3 regions of the Arthrobacter sp. NPDC080082 genome follow, and region 1 is predicted to be linked to each of the others. Evidence: riboswitches for the same ligand, from Rfam matches in the RefSeq annotation. Region 1 holds a riboswitch; each other region holds the start of a gene.

Evidence for each region. A riboswitch is a leader RNA that binds a small molecule or an ion and turns the genes downstream of it on or off. The one in region 1 is predicted to bind thiamine pyrophosphate.
Region 2: another riboswitch for thiamine pyrophosphate. It lies ahead of thiC (phosphomethylpyrimidine synthase ThiC); the one in region 1 lies ahead of thiO (glycine oxidase ThiO).
Region 3: another riboswitch for thiamine pyrophosphate. It lies ahead of AB0O44_RS05470 (bifunctional hydroxymethylpyrimidine kinase/phosphomethylpyrimidine kinase); the one in region 1 lies ahead of thiO (glycine oxidase ThiO).

Annotation. Positions count from the first base shown of each region.
Region 1 is NZ_JBFBKQ010000001.1:112,086-119,637, forward strand. Features, by position in the region: gene AB0O44_RS00435 (SDR family NAD(P)-dependent oxidoreductase) at 1-26, opposite strand, end outside; gene moeB (molybdopterin-synthase adenylyltransferase MoeB) at 38-1,255, opposite strand; gene AB0O44_RS00445 (TetR/AcrR family transcriptional regulator) at 1,338-2,003, shown strand; gene AB0O44_RS00450 (DUF3107 domain-containing protein) at 2,067-2,291, shown strand; gene AB0O44_RS00455 (hypothetical protein) at 2,300-2,602, shown strand; gene AB0O44_RS00460 (VOC family protein) at 2,607-2,969, opposite strand; gene AB0O44_RS00465 (thiazole synthase) at 3,025-3,846, opposite strand; gene thiS (sulfur carrier protein ThiS) at 3,852-4,088, opposite strand; gene thiO (glycine oxidase ThiO) at 4,085-5,398, opposite strand; TPP riboswitch at 5,389-5,506, opposite strand; gene thiE (thiamine phosphate synthase) at 5,533-6,225, shown strand; gene AB0O44_RS00485 (ferritin-like fold-containing protein) at 6,281-6,979, opposite strand; gene AB0O44_RS00490 (RNB domain-containing ribonuclease) at 7,021-7,552, shown strand, end outside.
Region 2 is NZ_JBFBKQ010000002.1:149,737-157,288, forward strand. Features, by position in the region: gene AB0O44_RS04965 (glucose-6-phosphate dehydrogenase) at 1-707, opposite strand, end outside; gene ffh (signal recognition particle protein) at 858-2,438, shown strand; gene AB0O44_RS04975 (alpha/beta fold hydrolase) at 2,508-3,257, shown strand; gene thiC (phosphomethylpyrimidine synthase ThiC) at 3,297-5,057, opposite strand; TPP riboswitch at 5,052-5,159, opposite strand; gene AB0O44_RS04985 (amidohydrolase family protein) at 5,227-6,324, shown strand; gene AB0O44_RS04990 (VOC family protein) at 6,400-7,275, shown strand; gene AB0O44_RS04995 (hypothetical protein) at 7,361-7,552, shown strand, end outside.
Region 3 is NZ_JBFBKQ010000002.1:245,366-252,917, reverse strand. Features, by position in the region: gene proB (glutamate 5-kinase) at 1-198, opposite strand, end outside; gene obgE (GTPase ObgE) at 188-1,777, opposite strand; gene rpmA (50S ribosomal protein L27) at 1,893-2,156, opposite strand; gene rplU (50S ribosomal protein L21) at 2,218-2,526, opposite strand; gene AB0O44_RS05470 (bifunctional hydroxymethylpyrimidine kinase/phosphomethylpyrimidine kinase) at 2,892-4,403, opposite strand; TPP riboswitch at 4,564-4,661, opposite strand; gene AB0O44_RS05465 (Rne/Rng family ribonuclease) at 4,844-7,552, opposite strand, start outside.

The sequences.
Region 1 (7,552 bases):
GGGGTGGTGCCGTTGTCCGTGACCATGGAGCTGCCTTTCAGTAGACGGGTTTGCCGGGCTCGACGTCCCGGACCCAGGCGAGGATGCCGCCCTCGAGGTGGCTGACGCGCTCGTAGCCTGCGGCCCGGGCGGCGGCCAGGACGGCCGCGGACCGGGTGCCGGCCTTGCAGTGGAACACGATGTCCGTGTTCTGCGGCAGCTCGGCCCACGCCTCGCCGGCGAGGATCCGGCCCTGCGGGATGAGCCGGGCGCCCTCAATCCGGACGATGTCGTACTCGCCGCTCTCCCGGACGTCCACCAGTTCGAACTGCCGCAGGCCCGCGTTGCGGGAGGCGAGCATGGTGGCCAGCTGGGTGGCGGTGATGGTGTGCCCGGTGTCCGTGCCGGCGTCGGCGGCGGGGGTGATCCCGCAGAACGCCTCGTAGTCGGTCAGTTCGGTGACCCTGGGCGCGTCCGGGTCGCGGGAGACCTTGATTTCGCGCCAGCTGCCGCCCAGGGCGTCGAAGAGCGCCACCCGTCCCAGCAAGGAACGGCCGACGCCGGTGATGAGTTTGACCGCCTCGGAAACCATCAGGGAGCCGACGGCGGCACACAGCATGCCGAAGACCCCGCCCTCGCCACAGGAAGGGACGGACCCGGCCGGCGGCGCCTCGGGATACAGGTCGCGGTAGGTGGGGCCGTGCTGCTCCCAGAACACGCTGACCTGCCCGTCGAAGCGGAAGATCGACCCCCAGACGTAGGGCTTGCCCAGGATGGCGGCCGCATCGTTGACCAGGTAGCGGGTGGCGAAGTTGTCCGCCCCGTCGATGATCAGGTCATAGCCGGCGAACAGTTCCAGGGCGTTGGACGCGTCGAGCCGGACGTTGTGCAGGCGGACGTCAACGAGGGGGTTCAGGGCGGCGATTGCGTCCCGCGCCGACTCGGTCTTGGGCCGGCCGACGTCGGCGACGCTGTGGATCACCTGGCGCTGCAGGTTGCTCAGGTCGACGTCGTCGTCGTCGATGATCCCGAGCGTTCCGACGCCGGCGGCCGCCAGGTACAGCAGCGTGGGTGAGCCGAGCCCGCCGGCGCCAATCACCAGGACCTTGGCGTTCTTCAGGCGGCGTTGGCCCAGGGATCCGATCTCGGGAATGATGAGGTGGCGGGAATACCGTTCCACCTCCGCCGCGGTGAGGTCGGCGGCCGGTTCCACCAGCGGGCCGGGAGCCTGGCCGGCCGCGGCGGAAGTACTGTTCTCGGTCAACTTCGAAGCCATACTTCAATCTATGCCCGAAGTTGCCGCCAGTCATATTACCCCCGCGTATTGTGGAACCAACAGCGAGGAAAGAAGGCCCAGAGTGGTTCATCAGGCACCGGTTGATCGGGGACAGACCGGAAAGCCGGCGGCGCAGCCGCGCACCGGTGGGCAGCGTTCCGCCCGCCTGCCCCGCGATGAACGCCGGGCCCAGCTGCTGGCCGCCGCGCAGGAGGTCTTCGTCGCGAACGGCTACCACGGTGCCGCCATGGATGAGATCGCCGAGACCGCCCACGTGAGCAAGCCGGTCCTCTACCAGCACTTCCCGTCCAAGCGTGAGCTTTACTTGGCGCTGCTGGACAGCCACCTCTCCACCCTCACCGCGCTGCTGCTGGGGGCCTTGAACTCCACGACCGACAACGACGAACGCGTCCAAGCGGTCATGCGGGCCTACTTCCGGTTCATCGCCCACGACGACCAGGCGCACCGGCTGGTGTTCGAGTCCGACCTGGTGAACGACGCCGACGTCGCCCGCCGGCTTGAGACTTTCAACAAGACGTTCGCCGACGCGATCGCCAAGGTCATCGCTGAGGACACCAAACTCCCGCTGCTGGAGGCCCAGCTGCTGGGCCGCGGCCTGTCCGGCATGGCCCAGGTCAGCGCCCGGTACTGGCTGGAAACGGACGGCAACCTGGACCTCGATGTGGCCAGCGACCTGATCTACCGTTTAGCTTGGCGCGGAATCAGCCGCTTCCCGAAAGAGTCCTAGACTACAAATAGAAAACCCCCTTTAGGGGAACGTGAACACTTTGATTGGCTGGGAGGCCTTGCTGTGGAAGTAAAGATCGGCATTCAGAACATCGGCCGCGAAATCGCCCTGGAGTCCGGCCAGGACGCCGACGCCGTGGCGGCGCTGGTCAGCGAGGCCATCGCCAAGGGCACCGAGCTGCGCCTCACCGATGAGAAGGGCCGCCAGGTAATCGTGCCGGCCGGCGTCCTCGGCTATGTTGAGATCGGCGCCGAAGAGGTCCGCCGCGTCGGCTTCGGCGCCCTCTAGGACCCGCTGTGCTCTCCCTCATCGTGGTGGCGATGGTGGCCGTTGCCGCCGGCTTCGTCGTCTGGGCCAATGGCAAGCGGCATGCCAAGTACGGCATCGCCGTACCCGCCGGTGTCGCCCTCACGGTGGGGATGCTCAGCTGGATCATCTTCCAGGCCGCGGGCCTCGGCTATCAGCCGGGCCTGACCTGGATCCCGTGGATCCTGCCGCTGCTGCTCGCCGCGGCCGCCGCGGTTGCCGCCGTCGTGCTCCTGGGCCGGTCCCGCACCGCCCAGGACACGGAGCGGCTGAACGCCATCCTGCGCTCCTAGCCCCCTACAGCGCCTGCTGCAGCACCCAGCGGTTGCCGTCCGGATCGCTGAGGTGGGCGAATAGGACGCCGCCCATGTCCTCGATTTCGCTGACCTCCGCCCCGCGGCCCACCAACTCCGCGCGCGTCGCGGCCAGGTCCGGGGTCACCAGTTGCAGCCCCTCGAGGCTGCCGGGCTTCATCCCGGTCATTCCCGTCCCGATCACAATTGACGCCGCGGAGCCGGGAGGCGTCAGCTGGACCACCCGCATCCCCGGGATGTGTTCGACGTCGTGGTCCAGCACGAACCCCAGTCGCTCGGAATAGAACTCCTTGGCCGCGTCGACGTCGGCCACCGGAACCTGGATCACTTCTAGGCGCATCTTCATGCGCCTAGGCTACCCCGCTCCCCCGGCGGGTAGCCGCGGTCCCTGGCCGCGGTCCCTAGAGGAACTCGGCGCGGCCTTCCATGCCGGAGGACGCCAGCGCGTGCTCGCGGCGCGGGATGCGGCCGGCCAGCCGGGCCAGGCGGCCCGCGGCGACGGCGTGTTTGAACGCCTCTCCCATCAGCACCGGGTTCTGTGCCCTGGTCACCGCGGTGGCCAGCAGCACGGCATCGCAGCCCAGCTCCATGGCCAGCGCCGCATCCGAGGCCGTGCCGATGCCGGCGTCGAGGACCACGGGTACCGAGGCCCGGGAGACGATCAGTTCGATGTTGTGCGGGTTCAGGATGCCCAGGCCGGTGCCGATCGGCGCGCCCAGCGGCATGACGGCCGTGGCACCGAGGTGCTCCAGGCGCAGCGCCAGGACCGGATCGTCGTTCGTGTAGGCGAAGACCTTGAACCCGCGCGCCACCAGCTGTTCGGTGGCGTCGGCCAGTTCCAGGGCGTCCGGAAGCAGCGTCTGTTCGTCGGCGATCACTTCGAGCTTCACCCAGTCCGTCTCCAGCGCCTCGCGGGCCAGTTCGGCGGTGAGCACCGCGTCGCGGGCGGTGAAGCATCCTGCGGTGTTGGGCAGCACCCGGATGTTGCGGTCGGCCAGCAGTTGGAACAGCGATCCGCTCTCGGCCGGGGAGTAGCGGCGCATCGCCACGGTGGTCAGTTCCGTGCCGGACGCTTCCAGTGCGGCGCCGAGGCCGTCGAGGCTGGGTGCGCCGCCGGTGCCCATGATGAGCCGGGAGCCCAGCTCCACGCCGTCGAAGGTCACCGGGTCGCGGTGCGCCGTGGCCTTCACGGCGGGCTCCTGCGCGGTGTCTGCTTCCTTCATGCCGTTCATCCTCCCTGTACCGCGGTGACGAGTTCGACGTCGTCGCCCTCGATGAGTTCTGTTGCGTGCCACCGGCTGCGGGGCACGACCTCGGCGTTGCGCGCGACGGCGACGCCGAGTTTGCGTCCGTCCGTGGCCTGGCCGTTGTCCGCCAGGGGCCGGCCGGTGACGCCGCTGACGAGGGCGCCGACCGTGGCGTTGTCCGGGAGCGCGTGCGGCTTCCCGTTGAGGGTGATGTTCATGCGGTTGTCCTGTGGGTCGCGGGGTGGAGAGCATTGGTAGGGCTGTGCGCCTGGCTGGTCGACTGGCTGTGCTCAGCGTCCGTGTGCGGGCGGTCGAAGCGGTCCGGGAGGAACCCGTCCCACCGCGGGTCCGGGGTGCCGTCCAGCAGCTCCCGGCAGATGGCCGCGGCGGCCGGGGTCAGCAGCACCCCGTGCCGGAAGAAGCCGGTGGCGATCACCAGGCCCGGGACGTGGCCGCCGCCGGCGGCACGGACCCGTCCCAGCAGCGGGGCGTTGTCCGGGGTGCCGGGGCGGGCCCTGGCCGTGGCCTCGTCGAGTTCCAGCTCGGCGACGGCCGGGACCAGCTGCTGGGCGTCGCGCAGCAGCTGGTAGACCCCGCCGGCGGAGACGGCCCGGTCCCGGGCCTGGTCCTCGCGCTGGGTGGCGCCCACCACCACGGTGCCGTCCCCGCGCGGAACAATGTAGACCGGGACGCCCCGGACCAGTCCGCGCACGGTGGAGCTCAGCAATGGACGCAGCCGTTCGGGCACCCGGAGCCGGAGGATGTCGCCGTGGACCGGCCGCAGCGGCAGGGTGAGCCCGGCCGGGAGGTCCTGCAGGGCGGCGGCGCCCAGGCCGTTGGCCACGATGGTCTCGACCGACCGGATCTCCCCTCCCCCGCTGAGCCGCACGCCGGCGACCCGGCCGTCCGCCTGGATTAGGCCCTCGGCCCGTTGCGGGACGGCCCGGAACCCGGTGTCGGCGGCCAGCAGCGCCGTGATCCGGGTGATCAGGCGGCGCGGGTCCACCTGATGGTCGGCGGGGATCTCGAAGGCGCAGGAGATCGCCGGGCTGAGCAACGGTTCGCGGCGGCGGGCCTCCCGCACGGTGAGGGGTCCGACGGACAGGCCGGAGGCCAGTTGGAGGGCGCGCAGGTCCGCGAGCGCCTGGCGGTCCGCGGCGTCGGCGCCCACGGCGAGGGTCGGCGTCGTGAGATAGCCGGTGCCGGCGCCTTCGTCGCCCCCGTCGGCGAGGCTGCCGGCGAAGGCGGGCCAGAGCCGGGAGGACTCCAGCATCAGGGGCAGGAGGCCCTCCTCCTGGTAGTGGAGTTCGCTGACGGGGGCTAGCATGCCGGCGGCGGCCCAGCTGGCGCCGTCCCCGGGGGCGTCGTCGACCAGCGCCACGGTGCGTCCGGAGCGCCGGAGTTCCCAGGCGATGCCGTAGCCGATCACGCCCCCGCCAATCACGGCGACGTCGACGGCGCCGTGGCGGCCGTCAGGCGGGGCCCCGGGGCCGTGCGGCCGGGCCTTAGGGCTGGGGGTGGTGTTCATGGGTTCCTTCCCTACGCCGGTACTAGCCGGATCAGGTCAAGCGGTCGGCTCTGACGCCCTCTCAGCCCTGCGCCGTCACCGGCCTGCGGGGCTCCCGCGGTATGCGCCCAGTTTAGAGGAACTACGCTTGGGGCATGAGCCAGGATGTCCACAGCACCGCCCGTTTGTACCTCTGCACCGATGCCCGCAAGGACCGCGGAGACTTTGAAGCCTTTGTCGATGCCGCGTTTACCGGGGGCGTGGACATCATCCAGCTCCGGGACAAGACCATCGAAGCCGCGGAGGAACTGGAGTTGCTGGAGGTCCTGCACACGGTCGCGGCGCGCCACGGCCGGCTCTGGGCCGTCAACGACCGCGCGGACCTGGCCTCGCTGGCCGGCGCGCCGGTGTTCCATATCGGGCAGAAGGACATTCCGTTCGGAGCGGCCCGGGACTTCCTCGGCAAGGACACCGTGATCGGCCTGTCCACTCACACCCCGGAGCAGGTCGACGCCGCCATCGCCGCCGCGCCGGGCCGGAGCGGGCTGGACTACTTCTGCGTGGGCCCGGTCTGGGCGACACCCACCAAGCCCGGCCGGGCCGCCGTCGGCCTGGACCTGGTCCGCTACGCCGCCGACGCGATCGAGCACGCCGAGGCCGCGGGCGACGGCGGCAAGGTGGCCGGCGTCGTGCCGTGGTTCGCGATCGGCGGCATCGACCTGACAAATGTGGAGCAGGTCCTCGACGCCGGGGCCCGGCGGATCGTGGTGGTCCGGGCGATCACCGAGGCGGAGGACCCCGCCGCTGCGGCGCAGGCCCTGCTCGCCGCCCTCGACGCCCGGGCTTAGTCGCGGCCGTGCCTAAGCGCGGCCGGTCGCCTCGGCCTCACCGGCCGCAGGCCCTCTACCCCGCCAGGCCCAGCAGGGTCATCCGGCGTGAGTGCGCCGTGGCCAGCGAAGTCAGCAGCGCCCGGACCGGATCCGTGCCCGCAGGGACGCCGTTGCCCGTTGCCCCGTTGCCCGCTGCTTCCGAACCCTGGACGGCCAGGAAGGCGTGGTCGGCCGCGACCCGCTGCGCCTGGGTCAGCGCCTCGCCGAGAAGCCGCCGTGCCCACAGCGCCAGCCGGGAGGCCAGCCGGGGATCGTCGGCCAGGGCCTGCTTGAGCCGTTCACGCAGCACCCCGGTGGCCTCTTCGGAGGCCTGGACCTGCTCCACGAGTTCCGCGGTGGCGGGATCCAGCCGCGGAATCAGGGAACGGTAGAAGTCGGCGGAGACGGTGTCGATGACGTAAGCCTTCATCAGCGACTCGAACCAGTCGGCCGGCCGCGTCCGCTCATGGAAGTGGTCAACCGAGCGCTGGAACGGCACCATGGCGCCCTCCACGTCCTCACCCACGGCTTGCAGCCGGGCGCACACCAGTTCGTAGTGCTCGAACTCCCGCACCGCCAGCCGGCCCAGCACTGCCCGGTCCCGGAGGGTGGGCGCGTAGCGGGCGTCGGAGGAGAGCCGTTCAAAGGCGGAGAGTTCGCTGTAGGCCATCACGCCGAGCAGGTCCGTGAGAAAGCGGTGATCGCGGGCGGAATCCGGCGTCGGAGTGCTCATCGTTCAAGACTAGCGGCGGATTTCGGGCTACCCTGACTTTCGTGTCTCACCATCGCCTGACGCCGAGCGTCCGCCAGCAGCAAAACCAGCTCGCCGGGGCGCTGAAGGCCCTGCGAACAGTACTGGAACTGCCTGGGCCGTTCCCCGAGGAGGCGCTGCGCGACGCCGAGGCGGCGGTGGCCGGGCACGAACTTCCCGGCCTGGACCTGACCCACGTGGAGTTCGTGACGATCGACCCGGCGTCGTCCACGGACCTGGACCAGGCCCTGTTCATTGACCGCTCCGGCGACGGATACAAGGTCTTCTACGCGATCGCCGATGTCCCGTCCTTCGTGGCCCCCGGCGGCCCGCTCGACGCCGAGACGCGCCGCCGCGGGCAGACCTTCTACACGCCCGAGGGCCGCATCCCGCTCCACCCCGAGGTCATCAGCGAGGCCGCCGGCAGCCTCTTGGCCGGCCAGCTCTGCGCGGCCTTCGTCTGGGAGTTCGAGCTCGACGCCGCCGCCGAGGTGTCCTCGGTCCTGGTGCGCCGCGCCCGGGTCATCAGCCGCGCCAAGCTCAGTTACGCCGGGG
Region 2 (7,552 bases), on a different contig from region 1:
AGCAGGTGGCTCTGGATCATGTCCCGCAGCGCGCCCGCCCCGTCGTAGTACCGGGCCCGGCCCTCGAGCGCGAGGTCCTCGTCGAAGATGATTTCCACCTTCTCGATGTGCTCCCGGTTCCAGACCGGCTCCAGGAAGGTGTTCGCGAAGCGGAGGCCCAGGATGTTCAGGACCGTGGCCTTGCCCAGGAAGTGGTCCACCCGGTGGATGTGGTCCTCGGGGACCAGGGCCGCCAGGGTCTTGTTCAGGTGCCGGGCCGATTCCGCGCTGGAGCCGAAGGGCTTCTCCATCACCAGCCGGGTGCCGGCCGGGACTTCCTCCGGGGTCAGTGCCTCGCAGGCCAGCTGGCTGATTTTCGGCGGCAGCGCGAAGTACACCGCCACCGGGCCCTCCAGCCCGGCCAGCAGGGACGCCAGTTCGCCGCCCGAGGTGACGTCCAGGCGGTGGTAGCTGGTGGAGGTACGGATCCGCTTGAGTTCGCGTTTGCCGTCCGTGTTGGCCTGCGAGTTTGCGTCCGCGAAGGCGGTGTCCAGCCGCTCCAGCCACTGCTCCTGGCTCCAGTCGTCGGAGCCGGCGCCCACCAGGGTCAGGCCGGCGGCGTGGCCGCGGGCCACCAGCCGGGCCAGGCCCGGAAGCAGCAGCCGGCCGGTCAGGTCGCCGGACGCGCCGAGGATGAGCAGGGTCTTTACCGTCGGTTCACTGGTCACCTACGCCAGCATGCCACCTCCGAGCCGGGTCTTGGTACCCTAGATAGTCGAGTCCCGTTGTCGGGCCGGTTCGTTCCGGCGAGACAGTTCCGACACTGGCGCGCCGTTCCGGACGTCAGCTGCAGATCCACTGAAAGAAGTGCACGGCGCGTGTTCAATTCACTCTCTGACCGGTTGACAGCAACCTTCAAGAACCTTCGCGGCAAGGGCCGCCTGACCGAGGCCGACGTCGACGCCACGGTCCGGGAGATCCGCCGTGCCCTGCTGGACGCCGACGTCGCCGTGCCGGTGGTCCGCGAATTCACCTCCCGCGTGCGCGAGCGTGCCCTCGGCGCCGAGGTCTCCGGTGCGTTGAACCCCAGCCAGCAGATCGTGAAGATCGTCAACGAGGAACTCGTCGAGATTCTCGGCGGCGAGACCCGCCGGATCCGGCTGGCCAAGACCGGCCCCACCATCATCATGCTCGCCGGCCTCCAGGGCGCCGGTAAGACCACCCTCGCCGGCAAGCTCTCGAAGCACCTGAAGTCCCAGGGCCACAGCCCCATGCTGGTGGCCTGTGACCTGCAGCGCCCCAACGCCGTCACCCAGCTGCAGGTCGTCGGCCAGCGCGCCGGCGTACCGGTGTTCGCCCCGCACCCCGGCGCCACCTCCACCGAGCTGGACCACCCGGCCGGCGACCCGGTCGCCGTCGCCCGCGCCGGCGTCGAGGAAGCCAAGCGCACCCTGCACGACGTCGTGATCGTTGACACCGCCGGCCGCCTCGGCGTCGACGCGGACATGATGGAGCAGGCGCGCCAGATCCGCCGGGCCATCGTCCCCAACGAAGTCCTGTTCGTCATCGACTCGATGATCGGCCAGGACGCGGTCAACACCGCCATGGCGTTCGACGAGGGCGTCAACTTCACCGGCATCGTGCTCTCCAAGCTCGACGGCGACGCCCGCGGCGGTGCCGCGCTCTCCGTCGCGTCGGTCACCGGCAAGCCCGTCATGTTCGCCTCCACCGGCGAAGGCCTGGACGACTTCGAGCTCTTCCACCCGGACCGCATGGCCTCCCGCATCCTCGACATGGGCGACGTGCTCACCCTGATCGAGCAGGCCGAGAAGTCCTGGGACAAGGACGAAGCGGCCCGGATGGCGAAGAAGTTTGCCGACCAGGAAGACTTCACCCTCGAGGACTTCCTCGCCCAGATGCAGCAGATCCGCAACATGGGCTCGATGAAGAAGATGCTCATGATGATGCCCGGTGCGCAGAACATCCGGCAGCAGCTCGAGCAGTTCGACGAGCGCGAAATCGACCGGGTCGAGGCGATCGTCCGGTCCATGACCCCGCACGAGCGGGTCGCGCCGAAGATCATCAACGGTTCCCGCCGGGCCCGCATCGCCCGCGGCTCGGGCGTGCACGTCTCCGAGGTCAACGGCCTGTTGGAGCGCTTCGCCCAGGCGCAGAAGATGATGAAGAAGATGGCCGCCGGCGGCGGCATTCCGGGGATGCCCGGGATGCCGGGCATGGGCGGGGGGGCCCGCAAGGGCAACAAGCCCGCGCCGAAGAAGAAGGCCCGCTCCGGCAACCCGGCCAAGGCCGCACAGGAGCTCAAGGACGCGGAGGCACGGCGCGCAGCCGGCGCCAAGGCCGTGCCCACCGGCGCCTCTTTCGGCCAGCAGGGCGACTTCGACCCCTCCCAGCTGAACCTGCCCAAGGGCTTCGACAAGTTCCTCGGCGGCAGCAAGTAGCGACACGCTGCGGCGGGCCGCGGCGTATGTCGCGGCCCCGTTGACGGACCCGTGGAATAGGCTTGGAGCATGTTCAAGGAGCGCGTAGTTTTCGTCCACGGGGCCGGCAGTTTCGGTGCCGCGGCGTGGCCGAAACAGCACGGCATGGCGCTGGCCTATGACGCGCTCTTCCTCCGCCGGCACGGCTTCGACCCGGTGGCCGAGCCGCTGGAAACCGATTTCGCGGCCGACGCCGGGATCGTCCTCGGCGCACTGGCCGACGACGGCCGCGGTGCCGCCGGAGGCCACGTCGTCGCCCACTCCCAGGGCGCCATCGCCGCGATGATGGCCGCCGTCGAACGGCCCGACCTGGTCCAGTCCCTCACGCTGGTGGAACCGGCCTGCCTGTCCCTGACGGCGGAACTGCCGGCCACCGCCGCGCACCGGGCCCTGATGGAACCGCTCTTCGATGTCCGGCACAGCCTGGGCGACGAGGACTTCCACCGTGAATTCGTCCGCCGGGTGTTCGCCGCGCACGCCCCGCTGCACGGCGCCGCCGGGGAAGTCGCGGCGGATAACGCCCGGGAGGCGCGGCGGCTCCGGCTGCAGGCCCCGGCATGGGAGGCGCCGCTGCACATCGTCCCTGGCGTTCCCACCCTGGTCCTCACCGGCGGCTGGGAACCGCTGTATGAGGAGATCGCCGGCTACCTCGTGGAGACCGGCGCCCGGCACCGCACCGCCCCGGGCGGGCACCGGCCGCAGGACTCACCGGAGGGGGACCGGGCGATCCGCTCCTTTATCGCCGACGTCGTCCGCAGCCGGCACGCCCGCGCCTCCTAACCCGCCCCTCCTTACTCCGGGCCTCCTAGTCCCAGCCTGCTAGTCCCGGGCGGCCCCCACCCCCGGATCCGGCAGGTAGACCTTGCCGCCGGAGGCGAGGAACTCCTCGCTCTTCTCCCGCATGCCCGCGTCGGCCCGGGCCGCCTGCGCCTCGGCGGAACCAAACTCGCTCCGGATGTCCTGGCTGATCCGCATCGAGCAGAACTTCGGCCCGCACATGGAACAGAAGTGCGCCATCTTGGCCGGCTCGGCGGGCAACGTCTCGTCGTGGAAGGCCTCGGCGGTGACCGGGTCCAGGGACAGGGCGAACTGGTCCCGCCAGCGGAACTCGAAGCGGGCCTTGGACAGGGCGTCGTCCCGCTCCTGCGCGCCGGGGTGGCCCTTCGCAAGGTCCGCGGCGTGGGCGGCGATCTTGTAAGTGATCACGCCGGTCTTCACGTCGTCCCGGTTCGGCAGGCCCAGGTGCTCCTTGGGGGTGACGTAGCAGAGCATGGCCGTCCCGTACCGGGCGATCTCGGTTGCGCCGATGGCGGAGGTGATGTGGTCGTAGCCGGGGGCGACGTCGGTCACGAGCGGACCCAGGGTGTAGAACGGCGCCCCCTTGCACAGCTCCTGCTGGCGTTCTACGTTTGCCCGGACCAGGTGGAACGGGACATGGCCCGGGCCCTCCACCATCACCTGCACGTCGAATTCCCAGGCCCGCTGCGTGAGCTCGGCGAGGGTGTCCAGTTCGGCGAACTGCGCGGCGTCGTTGGCATCCGCCGTCGACCCCGGCCGCAGCCCGTCGCCGAGGGAGAACGCGACGTCGTACTTCGCGAAGATTTCGCAGAGCTCGTCGAAGTGGGTGTACAGGAAGTTCTCCCGGTGGTGCGCCAGGCACCAGCCGGCCATGATGGAGCCGCCGCGGGACACGATCCCGGTGACCCGGTTGGCTGTCAGCGGCACGTACCGGAGCAGCACGCCGGCGTGAATGGTCATGTAGTCCACGCCCTGTTCGCACTGCTCGATCACGGTATCCCGGAAGATTTCCCAGGTCAGCGCGTTCGCTTCGCCGTTGACTTTCTCCAGGGCCTGATAGATCGGGACGGTGCCGATGGGCACGGGGGAGTTGCGGAGGATCCATTCGCGCGTCGTGTGGATGTCGTCCCCGGTGGAGAGGTCCATCACCGTGTCTGCACCCCACTGGGTGGCCCACTGGAGCTTGTCCACCTCCTCGGCGATGGAGCTGGTGACGGCCGAGTTGCCGATGTTGGCGTTGATCTTCACGAGGAAGGCCTTCCCGATGATCATCGGTTCGGACTCGGGGTGGTTGATATTCGCCGGGATGATGGCCCGGCCGGCGGCGAGTTCGCTGCGGACCAGTTCGACGTCGCAGTTCTCGCGCAGCGCGACGAAGCGCATCTCGGGCGTCACCTCGCCCTGCCGCGCGTAATGCATCTGGGTGACGGTCCGGCCGGGGAGGGCCCGGCGCGGTGCCGGAGGAGCGCCGCGCCACTCCGCCGAGGCGGCTCCGCGGCGGACCGCGGACTTGCCGTCGTCGAGAAGGCTGCGCTCCCGGCCGGAGTAGGGCTCGGTGTCCCCGCGTCCGGCAATCCAGTCGGCACGGAGCGGCGGCAGGCCCGCCACCGGGTCGCTGACCGGCCCCGCCGTGCGGTAGGCCAGGAACGGGGGATTTGGGGTGCCGCCGGGGGACGGCTCCAGGGCGATCTCGGTCACCGGGACCCGCAGGCCGTCGCCTTCGATGTAGGCCAACGTGTGCGACGCAAGGGCAGGGCTGTGCTGGGAATTTGTGGTGCGCAAGGGTTACTCACTTCCTTCGCCGGCATTACCCGGACAGGTTCAACGGTCGCAGGCTGCCTCAGCCCGATCTCAGCCCCTGCAAGGGCTCCCGTGTGGTCGTAGACGAAGCTACCACAGGGCCCCGGACACGGCTCCAAGGTTTCCGCCGGCCGCGATTAGGCTGGGACCCATGAGCGGCATCATCGAATTCACCGGGCCCGTCCTCACCGCCGTGAACCGGGAGCGGCGCGGCCTGTGGTCCGTGGACGGGGTGCTGACCTTCGACCGTCCGGAGGCGGCGCCGGACCAAGTCATCGACGGGTGGGTAATCCCGGGACTGGTCGACGCTCACTGCCACATCGGGCTCGGGCCCGGCGGTGACGTGGACGCCGCCGTCGCCGAAACGCAGGCGCGCACGGACCGTGACGCCGGGACCCTGCTGGTCCGCGACGCCGGAGCGGTGCACGACACCCGCTGGATCCAGCAGCGGCGGGACCTGCCCCGGATCATCCGTGCGGGCCGCCACATCGCCCGAAGCCGCCGCTACCTGCGCGGCCTCGCCGTTGAGGTGGACCCCGGTGACCTGGTCGAGGAGGTCCGGAAGCAGGCGCGGGCGGGGGACGGCTGGGTCAAGCTCGTGGGGGACTGGATCGACCGCGACGCCGGGGACCTTGCCGCAAGCTTCCCCGCCCGCACCGTCAGGGACGCCGTCAGCGCCGCCCACGACGAGGGCGCCCGGGTCACCGCGCACTGCTTCGCCGAGGACACCCTCGATGACATGCTCGACGCGGGCATCGACTGCATCGAGCACGCGACCGGGCTGCTGCCCCGCCATCTTCCGCGTTTCGTCGACCAAGGCGTGCCGATCGTCCCCACCCTGGTCAACATCGCCACCTTCCCGGACATCGCCGCGCAGGCCGAACCCAAGTTCCCGCGCTACGCCGCCCACATGCGCACGCTCTGGGAACGCCGGGCCGAGCGGGTCCTCGAGGCCCACGAGGCCGGGGTGGCCATCTACGCGGGAACCGACGCCGGGAGCGTGATTGCCCACGGGCGGATCGTCGACGAGTTGGAGGCACTGCATGCCGCCGGACTGGGCGCGGCCACCGCCCTCGACGCCGGCGCCTGGTCCTCCCGGGCCTGGCTGTGCGCCGCCGGAATCGCCGAGGGTGCGCCCGCCGACGTCCTGGTCTGCGCCGCTGACCCGCGGCGGGATCTCTCCACGTTGCGGAATCTGCGCGCCGTCGTCCTCCGCGGGGACGTCATCGGCGCGGCATCCGCGGAATAAATTGAAGCTTCAAGTAATTTTATCTGGTGAGAGCCGCCGAATGACGGCTGAACCCCACAGCACCGGAGTGATGCAATGACCACCAACGCCGCCACCCAGGACCTCTTGCCGGCCGACCTCTCGATGGGCACCGTGATGCTCAAGGTCGGCGACCTGGCGATGATGACCGACTATTACCAGCGCGCCCTCGGCCTGGAGGTGGTGGCCGAGCAGGGCGGCGGCCTCTACCTCGGACGCGGCCAGACGCCGCTGGTGCACCTCGCGCCGGCCCCGGGACTGAACCTCCCCTCCCGGGGCGAGGCCGGGCTCTTCCACACCGCCCTCCTGTTCGAGGACCAGGCGGCGCTGGCCGCCACCGTCGCCACCGCAGCCCAGTACGATCCCCGGTTCTTCACCGGCAGCGCGGACCACCTGGTCAGCGAGGCCTTCTACTTCAACGACCCCGAGGGCAACGGCATCGAGCTGTACTGGGACCGTCCGCGCGAGGAATGGTCCTGGGATGGCGCGAATGTTGTCATGGACAGCTTGGCGCTGCCGCCGCAGCGTTACCTGGAGCAGCACCTCACCGAGGCGTCGCTCGCCGGCCAGCACGAAACCGGCGCCGGCGTCGGGCACGTCCACCTCCAGGTCGGCGACGTGCAGTCCGCCCACGACTTCTACGTCGGGACCCTGGGCTTCGAAAAGACCGCAGGCTGGCACGGCCAGGCGCTTTTCGTCTCGGCCGGCGGCTACCACCACCACATGGCCATGAACGTCTGGAACAGCCGCGGCGCCGGCCCCCGGCGCGACACGCTGGGCCTGGGCGAGGTGCTGATCGAGGTGCCCTCCGGGGACGACATCGGCGCCCTCGCGGACAGGCTCAAGGTCGCCGGCGTCGCGTCCCACCACACGGGTGCGGAGCTCCGGTTCGACGACCCCTGGCGCAACCGGATCCGGGTCGCCGTCCGCTGACCGGCCTCCGGGCCGCCAGCCGATAGGCTGGGACCACGCCACACGCCGCGGCCCCCGGGCCGCCCGAAATCCAAGGATGAGCCCCGTGGGATTTACCGAAGTCTTCGTCGCCACCCATGACGCCGCGCTCAAGCGGGCCGCCGCCCTCGCCGGGGGCGCCCCCGCCGGCCCGGACGCCGTCCGGATCGAGGGCATCAGCGACTACGAGATCGAACGGCTGGGCGACCTCGCCGGCACCGCCGTCCACGCCGCCGGCGCCGACTACGAACTCGCGATG
Region 3 (7,552 bases), on a different contig from region 1:
GATCTCGGTTCCGGCGTTGCGCTTGTGCGCCAGGGCGTCGGCCAGGCCGGTCAGGGCCTCCTCGTCGATGCCGCCCTTGATGGACGTCAGCGAGGAGGAGCCGACCTTGACGACGATCCGGCGCGCGTCGGCCAGGAGTGCCCGGCCGGGAAATACTGCCGGCGTCACGTCGCCGGCCCGGGTGGCGTTACTGGTCATCGGCGTCGCCGAGTCCACTCTCCTTGAGCGGCTGCTGGGCGCGGCGGCCGCTGACCGATTCGGTCCAGATGCCGGCCTTGCGCTCGGCTTCCAGCTCGGCGCGGGCGGCGGCCTTGGCGTCGCGGCGTTCCTGCTGTTCCTCGCGCTTCTGGCCGCGGGTGGGCCGGTCGCCGATGTCCGCGAAGCGGATGTCGGTGCCGCGCGGGGAGGCCAGCAGTTCCGCGCCGGCCATCATGGTGGGCTCCCAGTCGAAGACGACGCCGTCGTCCTCGCCGATCACGACGGCGTCGCCGGGCTTGGCGCCCTGCTTGAACAGCTCGGTTTCGACGCCCAGCTTGGCCAGCCGGTCCGCGAGGTAGCCGATGGCTTCCTCGTTGGTGAAGTCGGTCTGCTTGACCCAGCGGACCGGCTTTTCGCCCAGGACGCGGAACAGCGGCTCCATGCCGCGTTCCTCGCGCCGGATGGTGAAGCCGGATTCGTTGACCGCGCGGGGGCGCAGCACCGGGGCGGCGACCTTCGGCGGGGTCGCGGCGACGGCATCGCGGGCGGCCTTGACGATCTCGGCCATGGCGAAGCCCAGCTGGCGCAGGCCCTCGTGGCTGGTGGCGGAGATTTCGAAGACGCGGTAGCCGCGCTTCTCCAGTTCGGGGCGGACGAACTCGGCCATGTCCTTGCCGTCGGGCAGGTCCACCTTGTTCAGGGCGACCAGCCGCGGGCGGTGATTCAGCGGAACGACCTCGCCGTCGGTGCCGGCGTAGCTCATGTCGACGGCGTACTTCTCCAGCTCGGCCTCGATCACGGCCAGGTCGGAGAGCGGGTCGCGGTCAGATTCGAGCGTGCCGCAGTCGAGGACGTGGACCAGGGCGGCGCAGCGTTCGACGTGGCGCAGGAAGTGGTGGCCGAGGCCCTTGCCCTCGCTGGCGCCCTCGATCAGGCCGGGCACGTCGGCGATGGTGAAGCGGACGTCGCCGGCCTGGACGACGCCGAGGTTAGGGATCAGGGTGGTGAAGGGGTAGTCCGCGATCTTGGGCCGCGCGGCGGACATGGCGGCGATCAGGCTGGACTTGCCGGCGGACGGGAAGCCGACCAGGGCGATGTCCGCGATGGACTTCAGTTCCAGGACGATGTCGCTGGATTCGCCCTCGATGCCGAGGAGGGCAAAGCCGGGGGCGCGGCGCTTCTGCGAGGACAGGGCCGCGTTGCCGAGGCCGCCGAGGCCGCCGGCGGCGGCGATGTATTCGGTGCCCTCCCCCACCATGTCGGCCAGGACGGTGCCGTCCTTGCTCTTGACGACGGTGCCTTCGGGAACGGGCAGGACCAGGGTCTCGCCGTTCTTGCCGCCGCGCCAGTCACCCATGCCGGGGCCGCCGTTGGTGGCGTGCCGGTGGGGGGCGTGGTGGTAGTCCAGGAGGGTGGTGGTCTGGGGGTCGACGCGGAGGATGACGTCGCCGCCGTTGCCGCCGTTGCCGCCGTCGGGTCCGCCGAGGGGCTTGAACTTTTCACGGTGGACGGAGACACACCCGTGACCGCCGGTACCGCCGGATACGTGCAGTACTACCCGGTCTACAAAGCTGGCCACGTGGATCTCCTCAGTGCTGTTCCCGGTCCGCAAGGTCCCGGAATGATTGTAATGCGGTTAAAACACCGGTGGAGCGGACCCATTGGCCCGCCCCACCGATTGTGAAACGTAGGTGTTACTCTGCGGCTGCAGCAGCCACGATGTTCACGACGCGACGGCCGCGGCGGGTGCCGAACTCGACAGCGCCGGGGGTCAGTGCGAACAGGGTGTCGTCGCCGCCGCGGCCAACGCCGGCGCCCGGGTGGAAGTGGGTGCCACGCTGGCGGACGATGATCTCGCCGGCGGAAACAACCTGGCCGCCGAAGCGCTTCACGCCGAGGTACTGGGCGTTGGAGTCACGACCGTTGCGAGTGGAGCTCGCGCCTTTTTTATGTGCCATTTGGAATGCCTGCCTTCAAAAAATTCTGGGAAACTGCGGGAACCTGATCAGTAACGGAAAGTTACTTGATACCGGTGATCTTGACCTTGGTCAGTTCCTGACGGTGACCCTGGCGCTTCTTGTAACCGGTCTTGTTCTTGTACTTCTGGATGACGATCTTGGGACCACGGAGGTCTTCCAGGATCTCAGCCGTAACCGTTACCTTAGCCAGGTCCGCTGCGGCAGACGTGACCTTGTCACCGTCCACCAGGAGCAGTGCGGGCAGCTCAAAGGTGCTGCCGGCTCCACCGGGGACGCGGTTCAGGGTAACGAAGTCTCCAACAGAAACCTTCTCTTGGCGGCCGCCTGCGCGGACAATCGCGTACACCACTGGGGAACTCACTTCTCTCGACGTTTATTACTAGATTTGCGTGCGGAACCTGGCCCCGAAATACCGGAGCGGCTCACGCTGTGCCTCAACGCCGGCAGGTTCCCCGGGGGAACCCATGAGCTATCCCGTGGATCATCCGTCCCGCGTGGGGTGGACAGGTCCTCAGGGTCATAACCCAAGTGTTGGCGTAAGCACCGAAGATCAAGACTACGCTAATTTCGCCTTCGGCCGCAAACGAGGCAGGCCCCGGAGAGTCGGGCGTGACCGGTGCCACAGTGCCGTTTTCCAAGGAACCGGACCGGGCGCCGCAGCCGCTTTCGGGAACCGCGCCCCACCACCTTACCGGCCGCGGCTCCCGTTCCGGGTCAGGCGTGCAGCCTCGGCGCGTCGAAGAAGTCCACCTCGAAGCGCACCGAGTGGACGAACGCCTCGGTCATGGCGCCCCGTTCGGCGGCGGAACCGCGGCGGGCGGCGGCATCCGTGTAGCGGATCGCCTGCCGGGTTGACTCGGCGAAGGCCGCGTCCGCGTAGGTCCGCAGCCAGGCGGCGTAGGGGTGGCCTTCGTCCGCGCCCGCGGCGAGGAACTGTGCGTGCAGCGCGGCGCCCACCTCGGCATAGAGCCAGAAGCACGGCAGCGCCGCGGCCACGAGGACCCCGTAACTGCCGGCCAGGGACGCGGCATGCAGGTGGTCCACGTAGGACTTGGTAACCGGACCCTGCCGCGGGGTGCCGGCGCGCCCGGCGAGCCAGCTGCGGTGCAGTTCCGACTCAACCTCCAGGCACTGGGCGGCCGAGCGTGACCAAAACAGCTGCTCGGCCTCCGTCGGGGCAAGCGCGGCGGCGCGGGAGAGCACCCGGGAGTAGCCGTTGAGGTAGAGCGCGTCCTGGCCGAGGTAGTAGGCGAACTCGTGCTCCGGCAGGGTCCCGTCGGCCAGGCCCCGGATGAAGTCCAGGGCGTAGATCTCCGACAGGCCCTCCGCGGCGATGGGCTCGAGGCCGGTGGCAAAGTCGCCGGGTTCCCTAAGGCGTTCCGTGAAGTGTTCCGTGCCGGCCCCGGGCCCCGATTCCGCCGGCTGGGCGAGGTGGTGGAAGTGGTGGACGGGTCCGTTGCCGGTGCCGACGTCGAGCCGGACGGCCTCGCGCAGCGCCCCCAGCAGCCAGGGCTTGACGCGGCGCAGCGCCGCTTCCCAGTCCCCGCCGGCGGCGTAGGCCGTGGCAAGGGCCGAGGACAGCGAGCACCCGGTGCCGTGGCTGTTGCGGGTGTCGACCCGCTCCCCCGGCACCACCACGGTCTCGCTGCCGGGCAGTCCCGCGCTGTTGACCAGCGCGTCCGGGCACCCGCCGTCGGCGTCCTCCTCGAGATGGCCGCCCTTGACCAGGACCGTGGTTCCGGCCAGCGCGGAGAGGCGCTTGCCCTGCTCCAGCGCCTCCGCCCAGCCGGCGGCGACCGGTTCATCCAGCAGGAGGGCGAGTTCGGCCAGGTTCGGGGTGACCAGGTCGGCGAGCGGCAGCAGGGTGTGCAGGGCCGCGACGGCCGATTCCTGCAGCAGCCGGTCACCGCTGGTGGCAACCATGACGGGGTCCAGGACGACGACGGCGGGCCGGGTACGTTCCAGCCACGCCCGCACCGCGTCGATGACGCCGGCGTCGCCGAGCATGCCGATCTTGACGGCGTCGATGGTGATGTCCTCGGCGATGGCGTCCAGCTGCTCGGTCAGGAAGGCGGCGGGGGGCACGTGCACGGACCGGACGCCGCGGGTGTTCTGCGCGGTCAGGGCGGTGATGGCGGCCATGCCGTAGCCGCCCATGGCCGCGATGCTCTTCAGGTCCGCCTGGATTCCGGCGCCGCCGGAGGGGTCGGAACCGGCGATGGCCAGGACCCTGGGGACCGGGGCCCGCCCGGTGGCCGCGTGGGCCGTGCCGGCCGACGCCTCGGGTCCGGCGGCGTCGGCCCTGGATGCCGGGAACACCGTCTGCAGGAAACTGGCGCCGGCCGCGGGAGTGGTTGAGAGAGCCGCGGGTGCTACCGCGGGTTGGGTCGAAGACAAGAGACATCCCTTCGCCGGTGCTAACCGGACAGGTTCAACGGGTGTGGATCTCAGCCGGCCCGATGCGCGGCACCCCGTGTCGCGTTCCAGCGTAGCGCCCCTCCCCGGTTTCGCTGCCCGGCGGCCCGTTCTGCCCGGTCCCACCTCCGGCCGGACTCCCCTTAACCGGCTCGCGGGTACCGCCCGGAGTCGACGCTTCGAAACGTCGAGTCCGGGAGATACCCGCGAGTGGTACTGAGCGGTACCGGGTGGTGCGGCGGCGGAGCGGTTTAGAGCTCCGAGGCCGGTACGCCGACGCCGAGGATGATCGGGCCTCCGTTGTCCTTGACGACCGGCTTGACCGTTTCCGGTGCCTTGGCCTCGTGGACGGAGCCCTGGCCGGACGGGGCGGAGGCCTGCCGGCGCTGCTCGACGGCGGTCTCGTTGGCTGCCCCCTGGGCACGGCTGGCACTACGGTGCCGCCGCGGACGGCGCTGGCCGGTGGCCGGTTCCGCTGCCGCCGGAGTGCGGGTGGCGACGGGGGCCGCCGTCTGCGCGGCCGTCTTGGGAGCCTCCTGCCGGCGGGTGTCCTGCTTCGGAGCCTCCTGCTGCCGGGTGTCCTGCTTCGGAGCCTGCTGCGGGGCAGCTTCCCGACGGGTTTCCGGCTCGGCCGCACGGTTGCGGGCGTTCGGCGGCTGGATCCGGGCCGTGCGGGCACGTCCCCGGCCCCGGGTGGCTCGGGACTGGTCAGCGGACCGACCGCCGGCCGGAGCCTCGGCGGGTGCCTCAGCCTCCGGGGCAGGGGCATCCACGGACCGTTCCTCCACAGCCGGCGCTTCCACGGACGGGGCGGCCTCGCGGGCCGCGGTCGCCGTGGTCCCGGACTGGCGGTTCCGCGAGTCCGAGTCGCCCAGGTTGGCGAACGCCTCAGTCAGCAGGTCCAGGGTCAGGGCCGGCTGCGGCGCCTGTTCGGCGTGCTCGACGAAGGGCAGTGCCACCTGCTCGCCCCCGAAGGTCAGCACGGCGGCGGGACGGCCGGCTGCTTCCTCGGTGGAGGCCAGCTCGACGGCGGCGTCCAGGGCCGCTTGCCGTGTCTCGGCGTCGGGCGCTGCGCTGGCGTCGCCGTCGTGCAGGTGGGCCGCGTGGGCGGCCGCCGCGATATTCGCCAGCGCTGCACGGGTGGCCTCGGCCTTGGCGTGCCGCTCGGCCTCGGTGGGCTCGTGGTGCCCGGCCGCCGGCACCTGCTGCTGCTGGCCCTCGGTGCCCTGGCCGCCCTTGCCGCGGCGGCGCTTGCGCTCGTTGCGGGCGGCGGGCTGCTGCTCGGTGCGCGGAACATGGTGTTCCGCGGCGACGGTGTTGGCGCGGCGGTGCTCGACCGGTTCGTCGTGCGTGACGACGCCCCGGCCGGCGCAGGCCTCGCACTGCTCACCGAAGACTTCCAGCAGGCCGGTGCCCATCCGCTTGCGGGTCATCTGCACGAGGCCGAGCGAGGTAACCTCGGCCACCTGGTGCTTGGTCCGGTCCCGGCCCAGGCACTCCACCATGCGGCGCAGAACGAGGTCGCGGTTGGATTCGAGCACCATGTCGATGAAGTCGATGACGATAATGCCGCCGATGTCTCGCAGGCGCAGCTGGCGGACGACTTCCTCGGCCGCTTCGAGGTTGTTCTTGGTGACGGTTTCCTCGAGGTTGCCGCCGCTGCCGGTGAACTTGCCGGTGTTGACGTCCACCACGGTCATGGCCTCGGTGCGGTCAATCACGAGGGAGCCGCCGGACGGCAGGAAGACCTTGCGTTCCAGAGCCTTGTGGATCTGCTCGTCGATGCGCCAGGCGGAGAAGATGTCCGTGTCCTTGGTCCACTTCTCGAGCCTGCCCACCAGGTCCGGCGCCACGTAGGTGACGTAGGCCTCGATGGTGTCCCAGGCCTCCTCACCGGAGACGATCAGCTTGGAGAAGTCCTCGTTGAACACGTCGCGGACCACCTTGATGGTCAGGTCCGGTTCGCCGTAGAGGAGCTCCGGGGCGAGGATCTTGGTGGACGTGGCCTGGCTTTCGATGCCCTCCCACTGGGCGCGGAGCCGGTTGATGTCATGCGTCAGCTCCTCTTCCGAGGCTCCCTCGGCCGCGGTGCGGACGATCACGCCGGCGTCTTCCGGCAGGCGGTCCTTGAGGATGCGCTTGAGCCGGTTGCGTTCGACGTCGGGCAGCTTGCGGGAGATGCCCGTCATGGAACCGCCGGGCACGTACACGAGGTACCGGCCGGGCAGCGAGATCTGGCTGGTGAGCCGGGCGCCCTTGTGGCCCACCGGGTCCTTGGTCACCTGGACCAGGACGGAGTCGCCGGACTTGAGCGCGTTCTCGATCCGGCGCTGCTTGCCCTCGAGGTTGACGGCGTCCCAGTTGACCTCGCCGGCATACAGCACGGCGTTGCGGCCGCGTCCGATGTCGACGAAGGCCGCCTCCATGGAGGGCAGCACGTTCTGGACGCGGCCCAGGTAGACGTTGCCGATCAGGGAGTCCTGCTGGGTCTTGGACACGAAGTGCTCGGCCAGGACGCCGTCTTCGAGGACGCCGATCTGGATTCTGTCGTCGCGCTGGCGAACGATCATCTGCCGGTCCACGGATTCGCGGCGCGCCAGGAACTCCGCTTCGGTGATGACGGTGCGGCGGCGGCCGGTGTCGCGGGACTCGCGGCGGCGCTGCTTCTTCGCCTCCAGCCGGGTGGAGCCCTTGACCGAGGTGACGCGGTTGCTGACCGGCGCTTCGCTGACGGTGCGCGGCGCGCGGACTCGGGTGACGGTGTTGGGCGGGTCGTCGTCGCTGCCGCCGGTCAGTTCGAGGTCCTGGTCACCGCGGCGGCGGCGACGGCGGCGGCGGGACGTCACGCCGTCCTCCAGTGCGGCCTCGCGGCCCTCCTCGGCGTCCTCGTCGCCGGGCTCGGCGTCGGTGTCGGACCCGGCGACCCGGCTGCGGCCACGGCGGCCGCGGCTGCGGCGACG